DNA from 2 places in the Sphaerobacter thermophilus DSM 20745 genome. Region 1 is predicted to be linked to the other one. Evidence: riboswitches for the same ligand, from Rfam matches in the RefSeq annotation. Region 1 holds a riboswitch; the other holds the start of a gene.
The links. A riboswitch is a leader RNA that binds a small molecule or an ion and turns the genes downstream of it on or off. The one in region 1 is predicted to bind FMN.
Positions count from the first base shown of each region.

Region 1 (7,206 bases):
TCAACGGCACCGGGCTGACCCTGACCCTCCACCAGTGGATCAACGACGGCCTGATGGCCATCTTCTTCCTCGTCGTCGGCCTGGAGATCAAGCGGGAGCTGCTGGTCGGCGAGCTGGCCTCGCCGCGGCAGGCGGCGCTTCCGGTGGCGGCGGCTTGCGGTGGAGCTGTCACCCCGGCGCTGATCTACCTCGCGCTCAATGCCGGGACCGATATGGTCCGCGGCTGGGGCGTCCCGATGGCGACGGACATCGCCTTCGCGCTCGGCGTCCTCGCGCTGGTCGGGTCGCGCGCGCCGATCGGGCTCAAGGTATTCCTGACGGCGCTCGCTATCGTCGATGACCTCCTGGCCGTCCTGGTAATCGCGGTCTTCTACACCAGCGACCTCAACTGGGGAGCCCTGGCGGCCGGGGGCGGGATCTTGCTCCTGCTGCTCGCCGCGAATCTGGCGCGTGTCTCGCAGCCAATGGTCTACGCCGTGCTCGGGATCGGCCTGTGGTTCGCGTTCCTTCAGTCGGGCGTCCACGCGACGGTTGCCGGGGTGCTGCTGGCACTGACCATCCCGGCGCGGAACCGGATCGACCCGACGGAGTTCCTCGACCGGGCAGGCGCCGCGCTGGAGGAATTCCGGGACGCCTGCGAGCCTGGGCGAAGCGTCCTCTCCAACGAGCGGCACCAGCAGGCGCTCCACGCCTTGCGGGCCGCGGTAGGACACGTGCAGCCGCCGATGCAGCGGCTGGAAGACGCGCTCCATCCGTGGGTCGCCTTCCTTATCGTGCCGCTGTTCGCGCTGGCGAATGCAGGCGTCTCGCTCGGGGGTGACCTGCGCGCGGCCTTCTCCGGCACCGTCACGCTCGGTGTGCTGCTCGGCCTCGTCATCGGCAAGCAGATCGGCATCACCCTGACCACGTGGCTGGCGGTGCGGACCGGGTTGAGCAGCCTGCCGGAGGGGGTCAGTTGGCGTCACCTGCACGGCGCGGCCACGCTGGGCGGGATCGGCTTCACCATGGCCCTATTCATCGCGGAGCTGGCCTTCGTCGACGAGGCCCATCTCACCATGGCCAAACTGGGGATCTTCATCGCCTCGCTTATCTCCGGCATCCTCGGCTGGATCCTCCTGCGCCTCACCCCTGCCACGCACCCCCGCCACGCCGTCCACGCGGCTGACTGAGCGTCATCGGGCCACGAGAGCGCCGGCATCGTGCCGGCCTTGCGTGCACAGCTCCCCGCTCCCAACGTTGGGAGTGGGTGCCGCTTCGTCGGGAGACTGCGCCCCCACTCCTCCGTCGCACGGTTGACGGCTCGCTCCGGCGGGCCTATACTGCGAGCGCAAGACCTTCGGGGCAGGGTGAGGCGCCTGGCGCCAATTCCCGACCGGCGGTATAGCCCGCGAGCGGCGAGAGCCGCAGGATCCGGTGAAACTCCGGGGCCGACGGTATAGTCCGGATGGGAGAAGGTATGCGACGGCCGATCCGGCCGTGCGAACCTATCTTGCCACCGCAACCCGAGGGCTTGCCCTCGGGTTTTTCGTGTCAACGAAGCGGGGGCGAGCCATGGTGACCACGGACTGCCGGGTCGTGCCGGCAACCGACCTCCACTGGATGCGGCGGGCACTCGACCTCGCCGCCAGTGCCCGCGGGCGCGTCGCGCCCAACCCCGCCGTCGGGGCCGTCCTGGTCCGCGACGGACGCCTGGTCGGCGAGGGAGCCACCGAACCGCCGCCCGGAGCCCACGCCGAGATCGTCGCGCTCCGACAGGCAGGCGCCCTCGCCCGCGGCGCCACCCTCTACGTCACTCTCGAACCCTGTGCCCACTACGGGCGAACGCCACCCTGTGTCGATGCACTCATTGCAGCCGGGATCGCCCGTGCCGTCGTGGCACTGCGCGACCCCTACCCGGCGGTCAACGGGCGGGGACTGCGTCTCCTGGCCGAGGCCGGAGTGCGGGTCGAGCTGGGCCTAGCCGCCGGTGCGGCCGCTGCGATCAACGCCGGGTTCCTCAAGCGGGTGCACTGCGGCCTGCCGGAGGTGACGGCCAAGTTCGCGGTCAGCCTCGACGGCAAGATCGCCACCCACACCGGCCACGCGCGGTGGATCACGGGCGCCGAGGCGCGGCGCGAGGGCCACCGGCTGCGCGACACGCACGACGCGATCATGGTCGGTATCGGCACGCTCCTGGCCGACGACCCGCTGCTCACCACCCGCCTCCCGCCCGAGGACTGCGGGGCCGGCGGCCCGCATCACCCACTCCGCGTCGTGGTCGACAGCCAGGCGCGGACGCCGCCGGGTGCCGCCATGCTGCAGCCGCACATGCCGGGTCGAACGCTGCTCGCGACCACCAGTTCGGCCCCACCCGAGCGCATCGCGGCGCTCCGCGCGGTGGGGGCCGACGTGGTGACGCTCCCGGATCACGGCGGACGAGTCGACTTGCACGCACTGCTGCGTTGCCTCGCGGCGCGGGGAGTCAACAGCGTGCTGGTCGAGGGAGGCGGGACGCTGCTCGGCGCACTCTTCGACGCCGGATTGATCGACCGCGCGGTCGCGTTCATCGCCCCGGTCATGGTCGGCGGGCGGGACGCGCCGGGGCCACTGGGTGGCGAGGGCGTGGCCACGATGGACGCGGCGTGCCGCCTCCGCGAGGTCGAGGTGTGCCAGGTCGGGAGCGATCTCATGGTGCAGGGCCGGGTGCAGCCGATACCCGGACTGGAGGAGGTGTGATGTTCAGCGGCATCGTCGAGGAAGTCGGCACCGTGGCCGCGCTCGGCCGGGTCGGAGGCGACGTAGCGCTCACCATCCGCGGCCGCACGGTGCTGGAGGGCACACGGCTCGGAGACAGCATCGCCGTCAACGGGGTTTGTCTCACCGTTGCTGACCTGGACGCGGGCCACTTCGTCGCCAACCTGCAACCGGTGACGCTCCGGCTAACGAATCTGGGCGACCTCAGCCCCGGCTCCCCGGTAAACCTGGAGCGCTCGGTCATGGTCGGCGGGCGGATCGGCGGTCACTACGTCCAGGGGCACATCGACGGCACCGGCCGGGTCGTCTCGCAGACACCGGACGGTGCAGCGGTCGTGGTCCGCATCGCGACACCGCCGGAGATCCATCGCTACCTGGTGCCGCGCGGCTTCATCGCCGTCGACGGCGCCAGCCTGACGATCGTGGAGGTTCTGCCGGACGGCTTCACCGTCTCGCTGGTGACCCACACCCAACACCACACGACGCTGGCGCACAAGCGGCCCGGCGAGCGGGTCAACCTGGAGGTGGACATCATCGCGAAGTACGTCGAGCGGCTCTGCGGTCCGTCGCCCGGCGCGGGGGTCGACCTCGACCTGCTACGACGGGCGGGGTTCGCCTAGAGGGAGGAGGCATCGTGCCGCTGGCGACAATCGAGCAGGCCATCGCCGCGCTGCGCGCGGGCCGGTTCGTCATCATCGTCGACGGGCCGGACCGGGAGAACGAGGGCGATCTCTGCATCGCCGGACAGTTCATCACACCGGAAGCGGTGAACTTCATCGTGCGCGAGGCGCGCGGGCTCCTCTGCGCAGCGATGGCGCCGGAGTGGGTCGACCGGCTGCGCCTGCCGCTCATGGTCGACCCGGCGTCCAACTCGGCACCCTTCGGCACCGCCTTCACCGTGTCGGTGGAGGCACGCCAGGGGGTCACGACCGGCATCTCGGCGCACGACCGGGCCCGGACGATCCGCACCCTTGCCGATCCGGCCTCCACCCCAGCCGACTTCGCCATGCCCGGCCACGTCTTCCCGCTCCGCGCCCGTCCCGGCGGGGTGCTGGAGCGACCGGGGCAGACCGAGGCGGCGGTCGACCTGGCACGCCTGGCCGGGCTGCACCCGGTGGTGGCGATCTGCGAGATCATGGCGGACGACGGGACCATGGCCCGCCTCCCCGAACTGGAGCGCTTCGCCACGCGCCACGACATCCCGATCATCAGCGTCGCCGACCTCGCCGCCGTTCGCCGGGCACAGGCAGACCGCCACCCGGCCGGCGTGGCAGACCACAGCCCCGCGGGGACCGCCGCCCGCGAGGGTACGGCGTACGGGTGCTAGCGGCGGCGCAGCGCCCACACAACCGCACGGGGGCACCAGGGCACCCCGGTACGCAGCAGGCGTAAGGAGAGAGACGATGCGGACGATTGAGGGTATGTTGACCGGGCGCGGGCTGCGCATCGGTATGGTAGTCGCACGCTTCAATGAGTTCGTCACCTCGAAGCTCATGGAGGGCGCGCTGGACGCGCTGGTGCGGCACGAGGTCGATCCCGACGCGATCGACGTGCTGTGGGTGCCGGGCTCGTTCGAGATCCCGCTCGCGGCCAAGCGCATGGCCGACTCCGGGCGCTACGACGCGGTGGTCTGCCTCGGCGCCGTGATCCGGGGCGCAACCCCGCACTTCGACTACGTCGCGTCCGAGGTCGCCAAGGGGGTGGCGAACGTATCGCTCGCCACCGGCGTCCCGGTCATCTTCGGGGTGCTCACCACCGACACCATCGAGCAGGCGATCGAGCGCGCCGGCACCAAAGCAGGCAACAAGGGCTTCGACGCCGCCGTCACCGCGATCGAGATGGCCAACGCCCTGCGGCAACTCGACACCGTCGCAGCGAGCGTCTGACCACCGGGATGACGGCAGCGGAGCCGGGCCGACGGCCCGGCTCCGCGCCGTGTGCCTTGCCCCGAGAACCTCGCATGCTCCACCAATCGCGACGCTCTCACGAAATGACCACGCGCAACACTTGACATTTCACCATCCTGTGATACGATCATAGTACCTTAGTACTAGCCATGTTGTGCCGTAAGATCACCCGACTCATCGGGTGGGTTCGGCGCGCCTGAATGGAAGGAGGTCGGGGAGCGAGACGCCTCGCGCCCCGGCGAGAGGCTGCTGCATGCCCGGCGCGAGGCACGGGGTAGGGGAGGAGTACCGGTCGCCGACCGGCAGGAAGGAAGCATGCCATTGCACACCAGACTGCTTCGCCTCGCGGTGGCGCTGGGGCTGGCCACCGCGCTCTTGACGGCTGCCATCAGTCCCGCCGTCGCTGATTCCGCGGATGCGGTGGTGGACCGCATCTACTTCCCCTGGGTGCCGCACCACGACACGATCGCCGGGGTGGCCGGTGTGACCGGCGCGATCATCGTGCAGAACGTGGAGCCCGTCGCGGTCGATGTGGTGGTCAAGAACACCGTCGGACAGAAGCTCGCCGGGCTCACGCTCAATCCGCGCGCATCGCAGGTCTGGACCGCCGCACAACTGAAGATACCGCGGGAGAATCCCGAGGAGGGCACCCCCGGCGGGGCCGGGATCGTCGTTGAGGCAACCTGGACTGACCCAAAGGAGGTCAACCAGATCGACCAAAGTGTCTGCGTGGAGCGCGATATTCCGTTTAGTAGGAACCCCTCACGTAGCTTCGATGTCCTCCAGAAGCTGACCCTGACGTCCCCCGTTCTCATCGGCAAGATCTACCAGCCGGACTTCGTCTTCCCTGCCGATAGCTACGTCGCCCGGTGGGACGGAAACGGCACGCTTGCCGTCGACTGGAGCCCGAGCGGGCCGGAGCCGGCAGCAAACGTAACCTATCGGGTGAAGGTGTACGAAAAGTGCCCGCCCCCTCGGATCGCCGGAGTCGAGAAGCACACGGTCGGCACTCTGTTCGGCCCGCAGACGACGAGCACTACCGAGATGGTGGACGGTTACAGCGCCGTGCCGCACAGCGACCTGAAGCGTGCAGCACAGGGCGGGGAGACACTGGAGGAGCAGATCCGCTGGGTCGTTCCCATCGTGCAGACCAGCAGCGGCTGGAACACCGAGATCTTCATCACCAATGTTTCCCAGAACGACACCACGGTGAACGCCACGTTCTATCCGGCTCAAGGCCAGGGTGTGGCTGGCCGGGGAACCCTTATCCTCGGCAACTACTGGCTGCCCGCGGGGGAGAGCGTGTCGGTCGACCTCATGGCCGACACCCCGCTGCCAGAGGGGCGCGTCGGGTCGCTCTGGGTGGACGCGACAGAGGACGTGGTCGTCGCGGCGTTCCGGATGAAGCCGGAAACGGGCATGATGCTAACAACCGTCGCTCAGCCGCGCTACGATGAGCCCACGAATGGGGACACCTGCGACCAGTGCGTTGCGTACGGCCCCCTGGTGTTCCGCGACTACAACGGCTGGAACACGGGGATCAACATCGCGAATCTGTCCAGCTTCTATAACCGGGTCACGGTGACCTATTACAACTACGACGGCAACGTGGCGGCAACTGATTTGCTCACCATCCCGCCACGGGCGATGGAGTACGTCTACACCCCGGCCACGGGCAATGTCGGTATCGGCGACAGCCAGATCACGGCGGTGCAGATCGTGGGCAACTACCCACTGGCAGCGGCGATCGACGAGGTGAAGTACCTCGCCGGGCACGGTCAGGGTCACGCCATGTCGTACCCAGCCTCGGGCGACCTATCGGGTTTCGAGCCGAATGGGGGTGTTCCCGTGCTCGACACCGGCCGCTGGTTCTACGAGCGATTGCTGGCACTGCCGCTGGTGCAGAGGGGGATCACCGACACCGGCACCGGCGACACCTCGGGCATCAACCTGTTCAACCCTGCCCCGAACGACACCGTCGTGGCCTGGGTGCAGTTCGTCGACTCGGCCGGGGTGCCGGTCGCGCCGACCGTAACCGGGACCGACGCGGAAGCGCCGTTCAACCTGCCGCTCGGCCCGCATGCCGGGGCCACCCTCTATACCCTCCGGTACAGCGAGATGCTCGACGGGTTCATCGGCTCCGCTGTGATCGGCGTGGTGGGAGACGGCGCGCTCGTCGGTGTGTCGAACAACGTCAACTACGCCGTGGCGGGCGACGGCTCGGCTGCCTTCACCCTCACCCGCGCCGATACCGTGTACGACCCGCGCCCGCCCCGATGAGTCCACGGCAGGCCTCGGCGCCCGCTGGGGCCTGCCTACCCGCCACACCGAGACCTAGGAGTTGGTACGCAGCGGCCAGAAGCGCTCGGCCGGGCGGCCGGAGCCGACGGCGCGGGCGTAGCGGCGGGTGGACTCGGCCGGATCGCCCTGGTGGCGGAAGATGACCGGGAGCTGGGTGCGGTAGCAGAGGATGGCGCGCACCCGCGCTTCCAACTGGACCGGAGTGAGGAACCGCGTCTCGGCCGGACCCGCGGCGACCTCCGCAGCACGCGCCTGGAGCGCGGGC
Region 1 covers NC_013523.1:2,184,788-2,191,993, forward strand. Annotated here, with positions in the region: gene nhaA (Na+/H+ antiporter NhaA) at 1-1,169, shown strand, start outside; FMN riboswitch at 1,329-1,460, shown strand; gene ribD (bifunctional diaminohydroxyphosphoribosylaminopyrimidine deaminase/5-amino-6-(5-phosphoribosylamino)uracil reductase RibD) at 1,552-2,715, shown strand; gene STHE_RS09935 (riboflavin synthase) at 2,715-3,353, shown strand; gene ribB (3,4-dihydroxy-2-butanone-4-phosphate synthase) at 3,368-4,060, shown strand; gene ribH (6,7-dimethyl-8-ribityllumazine synthase) at 4,137-4,619, shown strand; gene STHE_RS09950 (hypothetical protein) at 4,962-6,920, shown strand; gene STHE_RS09955 (PIG-L deacetylase family protein) at 6,975-7,206, opposite strand, start outside.

Region 2 (7,206 bases), 590 kb from region 1:
CTGCGGCGGCTTCGAGGCAGACCCGCGCCTTCGCGCGACCTACCTCGGCCCGGGCTGGGACCTGGCGAAGGTTCGCGGGACTCCCCACAACACCGGCGAGGGCTTGATGGCAGCGCTGGACGTCGGCGCCGAGCCGTACGGCCACTGGAGCGGATGCCACAGTATCCAGTGGGACGCCGGAGCGCCGCCGGCCGGCGACCGGATCATCACTAACCGCTTCTCGAAGCAGTCCTACCCGATCGGTATCGTCGTCAACGTGCACGGCCGGCGCTTCCTCGACGAGGGCGCCGACTTCCGCAACTACACGTACGCCCGCTACGGCGCGGAGGTCCTCAAGCAGCCCGGTGCCCTCGCCTGGCAGATCTTTGACGCCAAGACGACGCCGCTGCTGCGCGACTACGAGTATGCGATCCCCGGTGTCTCCCGAGTCGAAGCTGACACGATCCACGATCTCGCCGTCGCAGCGGGGATCGATCCTGCCGGCCTGGAGCAGACCGTGGCCGAGTTCAACCGGGCGGTGCAGCCGGGTGAATTCAACCCCGCGATCAAGGATGGGAAGCGCACCGAGGGGATCACCCCGCCCAAGAGCAACTGGGCGCTGCCGATCGACACCCCGCCGTTCGTAGCCTTTGCCGTCACCTGCGGCATCACCTTCACCTTCGGCGGCCTGCGGATCGACCCCCAGGCACGCGTCCTCGGGCGGAACGGGCAGCCGATCCCCGGGCTCCACGCCGCGGGCGAGCTGGTTGGCGGCATCTTCTACCACAACTATCCAGGCGGTTCCGGGCTCACCAGCGGGGCGGTATTCGGGCGGCGGGCCGGCGTCTCGGCCGCCGCGCATGCGGCTGCCGTCGGTACTCGGGGATAGTGGCGCGGGCGTGTCGCTGGGTGACCCAACCCGCCGGGTGGCAGGGATGACGGGTTCTGGACCATGGTCACCATGTTCCCGGTGGCGCTGGCCTTTCTTTATTGAAGCGCGCCCTCAACGGCGGCTCCCCTTGACCACGCCCCACACTGCGCTATACTGAAGCCAGCAAGACCTTCGGGGCAGGGTGCGGCGCGCAGCGCCAATTCCCGACCGGCGGTGATAGCCCGCGAGCGGCGCAAGCCGCAGGATCCGGTGGAATTCCGGAGCCGACGGTATAGTCCGGATGGGAGAAGGTTGCCACCTATCCCGCATGGCGCACCCGAGGAGTCTTCCTCGGGTTTCTTGCTGTCCTACGAGCGCGACGCGGGTCCCCGAGGCTTGACAGAGATGGATCGGCCGCTGGCGCGGCCGCGCACGAGGTGCCCATCAGCGGGGCGTTTCGTGGTGCCCTATCCGGAGCGAGGATCATGGCTCGGACGGCCCGCACCGCTTGTGTCGAAGAAGCACCTGCATCCCCGATCCTGCGCGACGATCCCCAGGTCGCGCCGATCCGCGTGCCCGTGGAACGCGAGCGCAAGCGATCGTCGCCCGCGCGTGGAATCCCGCAGCGGGCAGCGCGGTGGCTGCCCGCGTTGGTACTGGGCCTGCTGGCGTTGGTGCTCTGGGAGGCGCTCAGCCGCTCTGGAACTGTCTCCTCCTTTCTCCTCCCGGCACCGGGTGACGTTGCCGAGACGTTCGCCCGCGCGCTGCGCAGCGGCCTGCTCTGGCGCTATGCGCGCGTGACGCTGGTTGAGAGCCTGGCAGGGTTTGCGCTGGGCACCGCCGTGGCCCTCCCGACCGGCTACGCCATCGCCCGGAGCCGGCTGCTGTCACGCGCACTGGAGCCCTACCTCGCCGCCAGCCAGGCGCTGCCCGCAATCGCACTGGCGCCACTGCTCGTCATCTGGCTCGGCTACGGCCTGCGCGCCGTGGCGGTTCTCTGCGCCCTCATCGTCTTCTTCCCGATGGTGGTCAACACCGCGCTCGGCCTGCGCACGCTCGACCCGGAGCCCGTCGACGCCGCGCGGGTAGACGGCGCGGACCGATGGAGCCTGCTATGGCACATCGAGCTGCCTCTGGCGTTGCCTAGCATCTTGGCCGGGATGCGCACCGGCCTCACCCTCTCGATCACCGGAGCGGTCGTCGGTGAGTTCGTCCTGGGCGACCGGGGGCTGGGCGGGCTGCTCATCATAGCCCGCGGCAACTTCGACACGCCGCTCGTCTTCGCGACGCTGCTGATGCTGGTGATGCTCGCGGCGGCGATGTACGGCATCGCGCGCCTGGTCGAGCGTTGGTTGTCATACGTGGAGGAGTGAGATGGAACCGCGGGGGAGAGGGCGTGCACGGCTTGCAGGACGGTCTCGGCTACTGACGCTGCTGCTCGTCGCGGCGCTGATAATCGCCGCCTGCGGCAGCGATGCCGAGGCACAGCCTGAACGTGACGTCACCATCGGGCTCGGCTACGTGCCCAACATCCAGTTCGCCCCGTTCTACGTCGCCGACGCGCTGGGCTACTACAAGGATGAAGGCTTGAACGTGACCTTCCGCCACCACACGGTCGGCGAGGACCTCTTCGGCGCCATCGTCGCCGGGCAGGAGGACATCATCTTCGCCGCGGGCGACGAGGTGCTGCAGGCCCGTAGCCGCGGCCTCGACCTCGTCTACGTGGCGCAGGTCTGGAACCGCTACCCCGTCGGGCTGATCGTCCCGGCCGACTCGGATATCCAGAGCGTCGCGGATCTCCCCGGCCATACGGTCGGGATCCCCGGCAAGTTCGGCGCAACCTACATCGGCCTGCTCGCCATGCTGAAGGCCGCCGGGTTGGCCGAGGAGGACGTTGATATCCAGAGCATTGGCTTCACCCAGGTCCCGGCGCTGCTGGAAAACCAGGTCGATGCCGTCATGGGCTACCTCAACAACGAGCCGCTCCAGCTCGAGAAGGCAGGGCTGCCGGTTCGCACGATGGCAGCCGCGGACGCGCAACCGCTCATCTCGAACGGGCTGGTCGTCCTGCGTGAGTATCTCGATTCCAACCCAGACGACGTCCGCGCGGTGATCGCCGCGACGCTCAAGGGGGTACAGTACACCCTTGACAACCCCGAAGAGGCCGTCGACCTGAGCAAGGACTACGTGCCCGGCCTCGACAGCGAAGCGAACGCCGCGGACGCTCTGGCCGTGCTCCAGGCCACCCTCCCGCTCTGGCAGACCAGCGGCACGATGGGCGAGACCGACCCGGCCGCCTGGGAGTCGATGGCGCAGTTCCTCGACGAGATCGGGCAGCTCGGCGGCCCCGTGGACGTGACGGAGGCGTTCACCAACGAGTACCTGCCCGAGTAACGGGCCGTCCGGTCACTCCGGGGAACACAGCCGCCCCCGGCACAACGTCTGCGCGGGCAACGGCGTGCGCGAGCGCGCATCGTTGCCCGCGCACTCGTATGGGGCGGCCACGATGAACACTGATCGGCTGTTCGAACCGCTGACCGAGTCCGACTTGCAACCCCTGCGAGAGATCGCGCTGGCGGAGCATTCCGCGTTCTTCGCGCGGAATCCGTACCTGGAAGCGGCTTATGCCGGTCACCTGATCGGGATCTGCCTCTGCCAGGGCGCCGCGTCACACTATCTTGACCCGAGGATCGGTGTGAAGGACTTCGATATCTGGTTCTTCTACCGGGAGGACCCACGCGCTCGTATTCCCCACCGCGCCCGGAAGCGCGTCCCCGACGGCCCGAAGGGCCGCCCGATCGATTTCCTCCGGAGAGCGATCCCGGCGCCCGAGGCTGAACGCTATGCTGATGACCCTGCGGGGGCGATCATGGCGTACCTGCTCCAGCGGGATACGGCGACTAAACGCGCCCTCCTGCAGAAGGCTGTCGTCGGCCTCGCCCCCGACGCCCTCTTCGGGCGAATCCTCTGGCGCGGCACCGAGGATCACGCGGCTTCCGGCGGGTGAACCTTGGCGACGGGAAACAACGTGCGCGGCCGCTCACCGGGCTGCGCTCCCGGCGTCCCCGGATCCCGATGACCGGGATCAGCCTCCACGACAGGCAGCACGGCCATCGGCCCCACCAAGACCAGCCACAACGCCACCAGTATTACGATTGCAACCATCACCATAGCGGGCCCTCCATGCGCCGTCGTCCTGCTCTGCCGGCCGCCCCACTGCGTCCGACACTTCTAGCCTAGGCCCGGCGAATGACAACCGATTGACACGTCTGTCACGAAACGGTGAACTACCGCTCTATTTCGCCGCCCGTTGACGGGTCTACCTGACCCTTCTATAATCCTGACGTCATACCGCGCCGCATTGGTTCTTGTGCTCCCATCCCCGCACGCGCGCTGCGGTGGCGTCCGCTTGCAAGGAGCACCGCGTGGTCGCTTCCCGCTGCTGGACGCGGGTTATTCTCCCGCTGCTCTGTCTCACGCTGATCCTGCCGGGGTGCACGGTCCGTGGTGGCACCGCCACCGCTCCGCCAGAGGCAACGGCGACGATCAATGCGCTCCCCACTACTGACCCGACTGCGGCGACGCCGGAATCCGGCGGCTCGCTCATCATCGCCATCCCGGAAGAGCCGGACACCCTCAATGTCAGTCTCACCACCCAGCGCGCCGCACGCTGGGTTATTAGCAGTCTCAACGCGCGCCTCATCCGCGTGCGCAGCGACGGCACACTCGAACCTCAGCTCTTGCGTGAGGTCCCGACTCCCGAGAACGGCGGCATCACCGAAGACGGCCGCGTCTACACCCTGCGCTTCCGCGAGGAATTGCGCTGGTCCGACGGAGAACCGCTCGACGCCCGCGACTTCCAGTTCACCTGGCAGGCCCTCACTCACCCGTCATACCCCGCCACCGACCGGAGCGGCTGGGAGCAGATCGAGTCAGTCGAGATCAGCGCCGACTACCTGACCGCCACGGTGCGCCTGCGCGAGCCCTCGGCGTCGTTCCTCGAGACGGTCCTGGCCGGATCCAGTGACAGCAGCGCTGGGCTCCTCCTGCCCGCGCACGCACTGGAAGAGACGTCGCCCCAGGACATCCCCACCTCCGGCTTCGGCCAGGAGACCTACGTCGGGAGCGGCCCCTTCCGCCTCGAACGCTGGACCGAGGGCGAGCAACTGGTGGTGGAGAGGAACGAGCACTTCGTCGGACCAGAGCCGCGCCTGGAGCGCATCGTCTTCCGGTTCGTCCCCGACCCACGCCAGGCGATCAACTATCTGACCACCGGCGAGGTGGACTTGGCGGTCGATCTCCCCGAGACGGCCCTCCCCGACCTGGCGCAGGCACCGAATGCGTCCTACCTGCTGACACCCCGCGGGGGCGCCGTCGCGTCGTACGCCTTCAACCTCAACGACCCCGACGCACTCGACGAGCCTCACCCGCTCTTCAGCGACCCGGCGGTACGACTGGCCATCGCGCTGGGATTCGACCGGCTCACGGTAGTGAAGGAGTTACTGTTTGATCAGACGACCGTCGGGATCACGCCCCTCGATCACACGCCCTGGCAGGATCCTACCCTCGCCGCCTACCCCTTTGATCCGGTACAGGCGGCGCGTGTGCTGGACGCGGCTGGGTGGACCGTACAGCCCGACGGTATCCGCGCCCGCGACGGCGTCCGACTCAGCTTCACCCACACGACCACCCTCGGGGAGGACCCAGATTCCGTGCTGCGCCGCCAGATCCAGGAGGCGTTCATCGAGGACATGCGCGCCATCGGGATTGAGGTGCGGCCCCACAACTACCCGCTGGTGCAGATCGAAGGGCCGCGGGGCGTGCGCGCCACCCGCCGCTTTGACATGATCGACCTCATCGACGAGCGGCGCGGCGGACCCGAGAAGCTCGTCCGGTTGTTCGCCAGCGACGCGATCCCGACAGCGGCCGACCCCACCGGCGGCAATGCCATGGGTTACGTCAACTCCGACGTCGATCAACTTCTCGAAGCCCAGGCCCGGGAGCTGGATCACACTGAGCGCAGCCGCAAGATCGACCGCATCCAGCGGCAGATCCACGAGGATGTGCCGCTCATCCCGATTTACGCCCACCTGGAGATCGATGTCAGCCGCCGTTACGTGCAGGGACTCGACCCCGGCCCAGTCTCCGGTCTCTGGTGGAACCCTGAGGAGTGGTGGGTCAACCGCAGCGAGGCCATCGACTAGCGCGCCGGCGAAGACGACCGGGTCGTCCCCGGCTGGAGTACCCGGCGTGCGAGGACGCACCCGTGGTGCCGCCCGTGCCCGTGGGATCGCCTCTATTGACGCGTTGCGGTCAACACTCGTGCCCCGTCTGCCTCGACTGGGAGGTCGAGCGCGGTCCCGGCCACTCCGTGTTCGGAGGCGGCGTTCTGGAGAGCGATCCGCACCGCCTCGGCGGCAGCCGGCTCGGCCAGGGCCAGCACGGACGGTCCGGCGCCGCTGAGGCACGCGCCGTAGGCCCCTGCCTCACGGGCAGCCGCGATGAGGTGCGGAAGGTAGGGGAAGATCCGCGCACGGTACGGTTGGTGCAGGCGGTCGTCCATCGCCTCGGCAAGGTGCTCGAAGTGCCCCTCCACCAGCGCCAGGACCAGCAGCGCGCAGCGCGCGGCGTTGGCAACCGCATCAGCGCGAGGCACAGACTCGGGCACCACCGCGCGCGCCTCCCGCGTGAGCGCCGTTTGCTCCGGTACGAAGACGACCGCACGCAGCGGCCGCGCCAGCTTCAGCGGACGGTAGAGCCAGCCTGTCGCCGTCGGGACCGCCAGCGCCACGCCCCCGTAGAGCGCCGCGGCGACATTGTCCCCGTGGCCCTCCGCCTCGCAGGCAAGCCGCAGCAGCGCCGCTCGATCCAGGGGATCGCCCAGCAGTCGGTTGCCGACCAGCATCCCGGCCACGAGCGCGGCAGCCGAACTGCCCAAGCCACGCGCCACCGGGATGTCGCTCCGCACCCGGAGCCGACAGCCCGGGCACGGCCGCCCCACCGCCGACGCGACGCGTCGCAGGCCGTCGAGGACGAGGTCACCGCCGCCGCGCAGATCGGGGCCCTCCAGTACGACCGGCTCCCCTTCGGCCGGCTCGGCGTCGACCTCCAGATAGAGCCCGACCGCGATCGCCAGAATGTCGAAACCAGGGCCGAGGTTGGCCGACGAGGCCGGGACGCGGACACTAAAGGACATCTCCCAGGATCTCCTCCAGCGCAGCCGGCGTTGGGTCGATCACCTGCGGCGGGTTGGCCAGCGGGTGGTTCGCCGCGTCCGGTCCGAGGTGATAGTCCATGACCGCATCGGTGTCTTTCATAAGGTGGCCGGTCAGGATTCCGGCAACGCTCGCGCCGAC
Region 2 covers NC_013523.1:1,596,107-1,603,312, forward strand. Annotated here, with positions in the region: gene tcuA (FAD-dependent tricarballylate dehydrogenase TcuA) at 1-868, shown strand, start outside; FMN riboswitch at 1,035-1,167, shown strand; gene STHE_RS19555 (ABC transporter permease) at 1,336-2,223, shown strand; gene STHE_RS07345 (ABC transporter substrate-binding protein) at 2,225-3,244, shown strand; gene STHE_RS07350 (hypothetical protein) at 3,357-3,857, shown strand; gene STHE_RS07360 (peptide ABC transporter substrate-binding protein) at 4,276-6,054, shown strand; gene thrB (homoserine kinase) at 6,147-7,046, opposite strand; gene thrC (threonine synthase) at 7,036-7,206, opposite strand, start outside.
Region 2: another riboswitch for FMN. It lies ahead of STHE_RS19555 (ABC transporter permease); the one in region 1 lies ahead of ribD (bifunctional diaminohydroxyphosphoribosylaminopyrimidine deaminase/5-amino-6-(5-phosphoribosylamino)uracil reductase RibD).